Regions from separate parts of the Paenibacillus sp. IHB B 3084 genome, predicted to be linked through region 2. Evidence: a T-box and tRNA genes for the amino acid it is inferred to sense, from the RefSeq annotation. Region 2 holds a T-box; the other holds one or more tRNA genes.

Region 1 (4,200 bases), 1.4 Mb from region 2:
TTGAGGAATTTGCTCGAAAAAAAGAAATTAAAAAAAACTCTTGCAAATCTCACAAAGTAATGATATATTATAAAGGTCGCCACTGAAACGCGGTGATGAAACAAAGCGAGAACGACAGCAAGACATAATGCAGGTTTGATCTTTGAAAACTGAACAACGAGTGAGTGAACCGCGAAGGTTTCGGACATGCTGCAAGGCTGAACGGAACTGGAGCAAAAAGAGATATTTTATCTCGTCAGTTTCAAAATGAGCATATCGCTCTTTCTATATACCAACTTCGGTTGGTCTTTAATGGAGAGTTTGATCCTGGCTCAGGACGAACGCTGGCGGCGTGCCTAATACATGCAAGTCGAGCGGGGTTGTTGTAGAAGCTTGCTTCTACAACAACCTAGCGGCGGACGGGTGAGTAACACGTAGGCAACCTGCCTATCAGACTGGGATAACTACCGGAAACGGTAGCTAATACCGGATACATCCTTTCCCTGCATGGGGAGGGGAGGAAAGACGGAGCAATCTGTCACTGATGGATGGGCCTGCGGCGCATTAGCTAGTTGGTGGGGTAAAGGCCTACCAAGGCGACGATGCGTAGCCGACCTGAGAGGGTGATCGGCCACACTGGGACTGAGACACGGCCCAGACTCCTACGGGAGGCAGCAGTAGGGAATCTTCCGCAATGGGCGAAAGCCTGACGGAGCAACGCCGCGTGAGTGATGAAGGTTTTCGGATCGTAAAGCTCTGTTGCCAGGGAAGAACGTCTTGTAGAGTAACTGCTACAAGAGTGACGGTACCTGAGAAGAAAGCCCCGGCTAACTACGTGCCAGCAGCCGCGGTAATACGTAGGGGGCAAGCGTTGTCCGGAATTATTGGGCGTAAAGCGCGCGCAGGCGGCTCTTTAAGTCTGGTGTTTAATCCCGAGGCTCAACTTCGGGTCGCACTGGAAACTGGGGAGCTTGAGTGCAGAAGAGGAGAGTGGAATTCCACGTGTAGCGGTGAAATGCGTAGATATGTGGAGGAACACCAGTGGCGAAGGCGACTCTCTGGGCTGTAACTGACGCTGAGGCGCGAAAGCGTGGGGAGCAAACAGGATTAGATACCCTGGTAGTCCACGCCGTAAACGATGAATGCTAGGTGTTAGGGGTTTCGATACCCTTGGTGCCGAAGTTAACACATTAAGCATTCCGCCTGGGGAGTACGGTCGCAAGACTGAAACTCAAAGGAATTGACGGGGACCCGCACAAGCAGTGGAGTATGTGGTTTAATTCGAAGCAACGCGAAGAACCTTACCAGGTCTTGACATCCCCCTGACCGGTCTAGAGATAGATCTTTCCTTCGGGACAGGGGAGACAGGTGGTGCATGGTTGTCGTCAGCTCGTGTCGTGAGATGTTGGGTTAAGTCCCGCAACGAGCGCAACCCTTATGCTTAGTTGCCAGCAGGTCAAGCTGGGCACTCTAAGCAGACTGCCGGTGACAAACCGGAGGAAGGTGGGGATGACGTCAAATCATCATGCCCCTTATGACCTGGGCTACACACGTACTACAATGGCCGGTACAACGGGAAGCGAAAGAGCGATCTGGAGCGAATCCTAGAAAAGCCGGTCTCAGTTCGGATTGCAGGCTGCAACTCGCCTGCATGAAGTCGGAATTGCTAGTAATCGCGGATCAGCATGCCGCGGTGAATACGTTCCCGGGTCTTGTACACACCGCCCGTCACACCACGAGAGTTTACAACACCCGAAGTCGGTGGGGTAACCCGCAAGGGAGCCAGCCGCCGAAGGTGGGGTAGATGATTGGGGTGAAGTCGTAACAAGGTAGCCGTATCGGAAGGTGCGGCTGGATCACCTCCTTTCTATGGAGAATCGTTTCCTGCAACGGAAACATTCAAATATGAAGCGTAAGCTTCAAAACTCAGGTTTAGGCCTGTTACTCACTCGTTGCTCAGTTTTGAGAGTTCAAACTCTCAAACGTTTGGTGGCGATAGCGGAGGGGTTCCACACGTACCCATCCCGAACACGACCGTTAAGCCCTCCAGCGCCGATGGTACTTGGACCGCAGGGTCCTGGGAGAGTAGGACGTCGCCAAGCGCAACCACTAAAGAAGAACTTCTTTGGTGGTTTATTATGGGCCCTTAGCTCAGCTGGTTAGAGCGCACCCCTGATAAGGGTGAGGTCGGTGGTTCGAGTCCACTAGGGCCCACCATATAACTTTATATCACCTTATGGGGCCATAGCTCAGCTGGGAGAGCGCCTGCCTTGCAAGCAGGAGGTCAGCGGTTCGATCCCGCTTGGCTCCACCAATTACAACTTCATCAAAAAAACTGCATGATGATCATCTACTCTTCGGAGTTGGGCTGATAATCACACAGGTTACAGTTTCGATGGAACTGTATTGCACCTTGAAAACTGGATACCGAAACGAAATTGCGTTTTAGAATATTCCTTTACGCTGATCTTGTGTAAACAAGTGAAATAAAGGTAGCAGGTAAGGAAAGATATTTTGCCTTTGGCAAACATCATTCTTTATCGAACATTGATATTTTCTTTCTGTGAAAGAAAAGTCTAGGTTAAGCTACAAAGAGCACACGGAGGATGCCTAGGCGCCAGGAGCCGACGAAGGACGTGGCGAACAACGATAAAGCCTCGGGGAGCTGTAAGCAAGCTTTGATCCGGGGATGTCCGAATGGGGAAACCCGGCTGTCTTCATCGACAGTCACTTTCTGCTGAATACATAGGCAGAACAGAGGCATACCAGGGGAACTGAAACATCTAAGTACCCTGAGGAAGAGAAAACAATAGTGATTCCGTCAGTAGCGGCGAGCGAACGCGGATTAGCCCAAACCAAGGAGCTTGCTCCTTGGGGTTGTGGGACGTCTCACATGGAGTTACAAAGGAACCGGTTAGATGAAGAGGTCTGGAAAGGCCCGCCAGAGAAGGTAAAAGCCCTGTAATTCAAAACCTGTTCCCTCCGAGACGGATCCCGAGTAGTGCGGGGCACGTGAAACCCCGTATGAATCCGGCAGGACCATCTGCCAAGGCTAAATACTCCCTGGCGACCGATAGTGAAGCAGTACCGTGAGGGAAAGGTGAAAAGCACCCCGGAAGGGGAGTGAAATAGATCCTGAAACCGTGTGCTTACAAGAAGTCAGAGCCCTATGTATGGGTGATGGCGTGCCTTTTGTAGAATGAACCGGCGAGTTACGTTCCCGTGCAAGGTTAAGGTGAAGAGCTGAAGCCGCAGCGAAAGCGAGTCTGAATAGGGCGAATGAGTACGTGGACGTAGACCCGAAACCGGGTGATCTACCCCTGTCCAGGGTGAAGGTGCGGTAACACGCACTGGAGGCCCGAACCCACGCATGTTGAAAAATGCGGGGATGAGGTGGGGGTAGCGGAGAAATTCCAATCGAACCCGGAGATAGCTGGTTCTCCCCGAAATAGCTTTAGGGCTAGCCTCGGAAAAGAGAGTCGTGGAGGTAGAGCACTGATTGGGTGCGGGGCCCGCAAGGGTTACCAAGCTCAGTCAAACTCCGAATGCCATAGACTTAGTTCCGGGAGTCAGACAGTGAGTGCTAAGATCCATTGTCGAAAGGGAAACAGCCCAGACCATCAGCTAAGGTCCCCAAGTGTGTGTTAAGTGGGAAAGGATGTGGAGTTGCACAGACAACCAGGATGTTGGCTTAGAAGCAGCCACCATTGAAAGAGTGCGTAATAGCTCACTGGTCGAGTGACTCTGCGCCGAAAATGTAACGGGGCTAAACACGCCACCGAAGCTATGGCTTGATGCTATGCATCAGGGGTAGGGGAGCGTTGAATGCGGGTTGAAGGTGTACCGTAAGGAGCGCTGGACTGCATTCAAGTGAGAATGCCGGTATGAGTAACGAAAAGATCTGTGAGAATCAGATCCGCCGAAAGCCTAAGGGTTCCTGAGGAAGGTTCGTCCGCTCAGGGTAAGTCGGGACCTAAGGCGAGGCCGATAGGCGTAGTCGAAGGACAACAGGTCGAAATTCCTGTACCACCGTAATCCGTTATGAGCAATGGGGTGACGCAGTAGGGTAGTGACGCGGACTGATGGATGTCCGTCTAAGCAGTGAGGCTGGTGTGTAGGCAAATCCGCACATCGTAAGGCTGGGCTGTGATGGGGAGCGAAAATTACAGTAGCGAAGGTCATGATCTCAGACTGCCAAGAAAAGCCTCTAGCCAGGAGAAG
Region 2 (4,200 bases):
CCTGGGACTTCAGGAAGAAGAGGAAGTTGTAGAGCGAGAGGTTATGAATACGCCGGAAGATCAAGAAATTGAAACCCCAAGCTTTGATAAACGTAAGAACCAGAAGGGCAATAATGTTGTCAGCATCCATTCACAGAAAAATGTGAAAGTTGTCCTGTATGAGCCGCGTTCTTATGATGAAGCACAAGAAATTGCCGACCATATTCGTTCCCATCGTACCGTCGTGGTCAATTTGCAACGCATCCGCAAGGATCAGGCGCTGCGAATCATTGATTTTTTAAGTGGTACTGTATATGCGTTGGGCGGAGGCATTTCCAAGGTGGGCAATAATATTTTCCTGTGTACACCGGATACGGTTGAAATTCAAGGCTCCATTACGGAAATACTAGCTGACACTGAACAAGAACTTAACAGAATGAGGTGAGCTTTTCTTGATCGAGGTAATCGGTTGGCTATTTCAGATTTATTCTTACATGATCATTGCATATGTCCTGATGTCGTGGCTTCCTAATGCAAGAGAGAGTGTGATCGGTGATTTACTTGCCAAGTTTGTGGAGCCGTATTTGTCTCCTTTTCGCAGATTTATACCGCCAATCTTCGGGATGATTGATATTTCACCCATCGTTGCGCTGATTGCTCTGCGTTTTGCGTCGTATGGTTTGATGTCTTTAATTAGGAATTTCGTCTAGGAGGACTTATGCGAACTGAGATTTATGAGCATTTTCACCCGGATGAACGGGATTATGTAGATCGCGCTTCCGAATGGATCAGTCATGCGGGGGCTTACCATGAGCAGAAGCTGACTGATTTTTTGGACCCGCGTCAACTGTACATATTGGAGACGCTTGCTTCGAAGGAAAACAAAGTCACGATTAGGGTAGATGGCGGTTATGAGGCATCGGAACGAAAGCGGGCGCTAATAGCGCCCGATTATTCGTATGTGGACGGAGAGAATATGGGAATTCAGGTTCTTTCCGTCACGTCCGATGATCATAAAATTAACACGTTGGAGCACGGGGATTATCTGGGTGCAATATTAGGACTTGGAATCAAGCGTGGAAAAATAGGGGATATTCATGTGCTGGACGACGGGTGCCATGTATTGGTGGCTTCAGAGATCAGCGATTTTATTACGATGCATTTACAGCAGGTTCACCGTGTTCATGTATGGACAGAACTGTTGCCTCCAGAAAATCTGCGGACGAAGGATGTTGCATTGGAGCCGCTGGACCTGACGGTGGCTTCTTTGCGTCTGGACGGCATTGCCAGTGATGTGTACAAGCTCAGCCGGAGCAAGATTTTAACTCCGATCCGCGCCGGACGTTGCCGGGTGAATTGGAAGGTGGAGGAGAATCCATCCACTTTACTCAAGGCAGGGGACGTTATTTCCATGCAGGGATTTGGACGTTTCAAAGTGCTGGAAACAGATGGAATGACAAAAAAAGGAAGATTCCGTGTCAAAATTGGCAAGTTTATATAGCTGGAGGCAGGAATCACGAGCTTTCTGTCGAAAGAATTAAGCTATAGCGAAGAACTGGAACGATTTTGCTCTGTACAGTATTCACAAAACGGGGTATGATGACCGATAGATGATAGTGAGCGTCGTGACGCGGAAAATGTTTTTTTGTCAATCTTATAGGAGGTGGACGGCATGCCATTAACGCCATTGGATATACATAACAAGGAATTTGCCCGCCGGCTTCGCGGTTATGACGAAGATCAGGTCAATGAATTTTTGGATCAGGTGATCAAGGATTACGAGGGCGTTATCCGTGAAAATAAAGAACTGAGTACACAGCTGTTGAATGTTCAGGACAAGCTCGATCATTTTTCGACCATTGAGGATACGCTGAGCAAGACGATTATCGTGGCGCAAGAAGCGGCTGATGAAGTCCGTAACAACGCCAAGAAAGAATCGCAGCTCATCGTGAAGGAAGCGGAAAAAAATGCGGACCGTATTGTGAATGAAGCGTTGTCCAAATCCCGCAAAATTGCGTTGGAGGTCGAGGAACTGAAGAAGCAGGCTTCGATTTACCGGGCACGTTTTCGTACATTGGTGGAGGCGCAGCTTGATTTGTTAAGTCATGACGGATGGGAAGCGCTTGAAAATCGTGAACGCGAAGTGCTGGAGCGCGAGCGTGAAATGAAAGAGATTTATTAATCGTCATCCCGAACAGCGATTTCTAGTCCTTGTCAGGGTTGACTTTTACCTTTAAACAGGCTATAACTGTAAATACTTGAATATCACGTTATCCATTGTGGGTAATGAGTCGTTATTCAGGGCAGCGAAGCTGCTGATTTAATATCCCGATGAATTTAACATTTGGAATTCGTTGATGGGAACGAGTACGTCATGATTTTGTTCCTCAGAGAGTTGGCCTTTTTCCGGTGCAAGCCAACGTTCAGAACATGACAGAAGATCCTCCCTGAGAAGTGAGCTGAAGCGCTTGGATTTTATCTGGTGTGTGTAAGCATTCACCGTTCGCCATACGTTATAATGGCGCCCTGCTGTAGTTGAGTAGGGCTCGGAGAGCCGTAACGGGACCAGTCTTTTTGAGATGGTCTGTTTACGGAATCAGGGTGGTAACGCGAGCACAGTCTCGTCCCTTACAGGGACGGGGCTTTTTTGTTGCTTTTTTTCAGAGAATGCTACACCAACCAATGATGATCAGAGAGGGAGTATGACTTATGAACAGAGTAGATGTCAAAGAAAAGGCACGGTCCCGCGACCTGCGCATCCTGAGCAAATGGAAGCAGGAGGACACGTTCCGCAAAACGATCACGCATCGTGAGGGTAAGCCAAACTTTGTATTTTATGAAGGTCCGCCAACAGCTAATGGTAAACCGCATATCGGTCACATGCTGGGCCGTGTAATTAAGGATTTTGTCGGCCGTTACCAGACGATGAAGGGGTATCGTGTCGTACGTAAGGCGGGTTGGGATACCCATGGGTTGCCGGTAGAATTGGGTGTACAGAAGCAACTGGGCATTTCCCATAAGCCTGAAATTGAGGAATACGGCGTTGAAAAGTTTATCAAAAAATGTAAAGCCAGCGTGTTTGAGTATGAGCAGCAATGGCGTGATCTGACCGAAGCTATCGGCTACTGGACAGACCTCGATAATCCATACATTACGCTGGATAATAACTATATCGAGAGTGTGTGGAACATTCTGGCGACGATTCACGAAAAGGGTCTGCTGTATCGCGGTCATCGCGTAAGTCCGTATTGTCCAGATTGTCAAACAACGTTGAGTTCTCATGAAGTGGCACAGGGCTACAAAGATGTAAAAGACCTGAGTGCCACGGCCAAATTCAAGCTCCATAGCAGTGGTGAATATGTGCTGGCCTGGACGACAACACCTTGGACCTTGCCGAGTCACGTGGCACTTGCCGTCAATCCTGATCTGGAATACGCTCGTGTAAAACAGGAAGACGGTGTATACATCGTTGCCAAAAATCTCGTCGAAGATGTGATTAAAGGCGATCATGAAGTGATTGGCACGCTGCCGGGTTCGGAACTGGTAGGTCAAACGTATACTCCGCCATTTACTTATTTCCAAGTCGAGAAGGGCAATCAGATTCTGGGTGCGAAGTTCGTAACGGACTCCAGCGGTACAGGTATCGTTCATATGGCTCCTGCGCATGGTGAAGATGATTACCGGGTATGTCGTGAAAACGGCGTTGGATTCATCAATGTGGTGGATCTCCAAGGTAACTACGTAGAGGAAATCACTGATTTTGCAGGCCGTTTTGTAAAGGACTGTGATGTGGATATTGTTAAAATGCTGTCGGAAAAAGGCTTGCTGTACAGCAAGGAAAAATACGAGCATAGTTATCCGTTCTGCTGGCGCTGTGATACTCCGCTATTGTACTATGCCATGGATAGCTGGTTTATCAAAACAACTGCCATCAAGGATCAACTGATTGCCAACAATAACGAAGTTGAATGGTATCCGGGTCATATACGCGAAGGACGCTTCGGCAAGTTTTTGGAGGAATTGGTGGACTGGAACATCAGCCGTGATCGCTATTGGGGCACACCGCTGAATATCTGGGTTTGTGAAGAAACCGGAGAGCAGTTCGCTCCGCATAGTATTGCTGAACTACGGGAACGTGCGATTGGTGACGTACCAGCCGACATTGAGCTGCACAAGCCATATGTAGATGAAATCAAGGTTCGCAGTACATGCGGTAAATAC

The links. The T-box of region 2 lies ahead of ileS (isoleucine--tRNA ligase). A T-box ahead of a tRNA ligase gene usually reads a tRNA of that ligase, here a tRNA-Ile.
Region 1: it has a tRNA-Ile gene. The T-box ahead of ileS (isoleucine--tRNA ligase) is inferred to sense a tRNA for this amino acid. The anticodon was not compared.

What each region holds. Positions count from the first base shown of each region.
Region 1 is NZ_CP013203.1:3,396,278-3,400,477, forward strand. Features, by position in the region: rRNA gene ASL14_RS15935 (16S ribosomal RNA) at 289-1,846, shown strand; rRNA gene rrf (5S ribosomal RNA) at 1,965-2,081, shown strand; tRNA gene ASL14_RS15945 (tRNA-Ile) at 2,120-2,196, shown strand; tRNA gene ASL14_RS15950 (tRNA-Ala) at 2,218-2,293, shown strand; rRNA gene ASL14_RS15955 (23S ribosomal RNA) at 2,559-4,200, shown strand, end outside.
Region 2 is NZ_CP013203.1:4,749,476-4,753,675, forward strand. Features, by position in the region: gene ASL14_RS22240 (cell division protein SepF) at 1-424, shown strand, start outside; gene ASL14_RS22245 (YggT family protein) at 432-689, shown strand; gene ASL14_RS22250 (YlmH family RNA-binding protein) at 698-1,480, shown strand; gene ASL14_RS22255 (DivIVA domain-containing protein) at 1,652-2,161, shown strand; T-box leader at 2,325-2,611, shown strand; gene ileS (isoleucine--tRNA ligase) at 2,689-4,200, shown strand, end outside.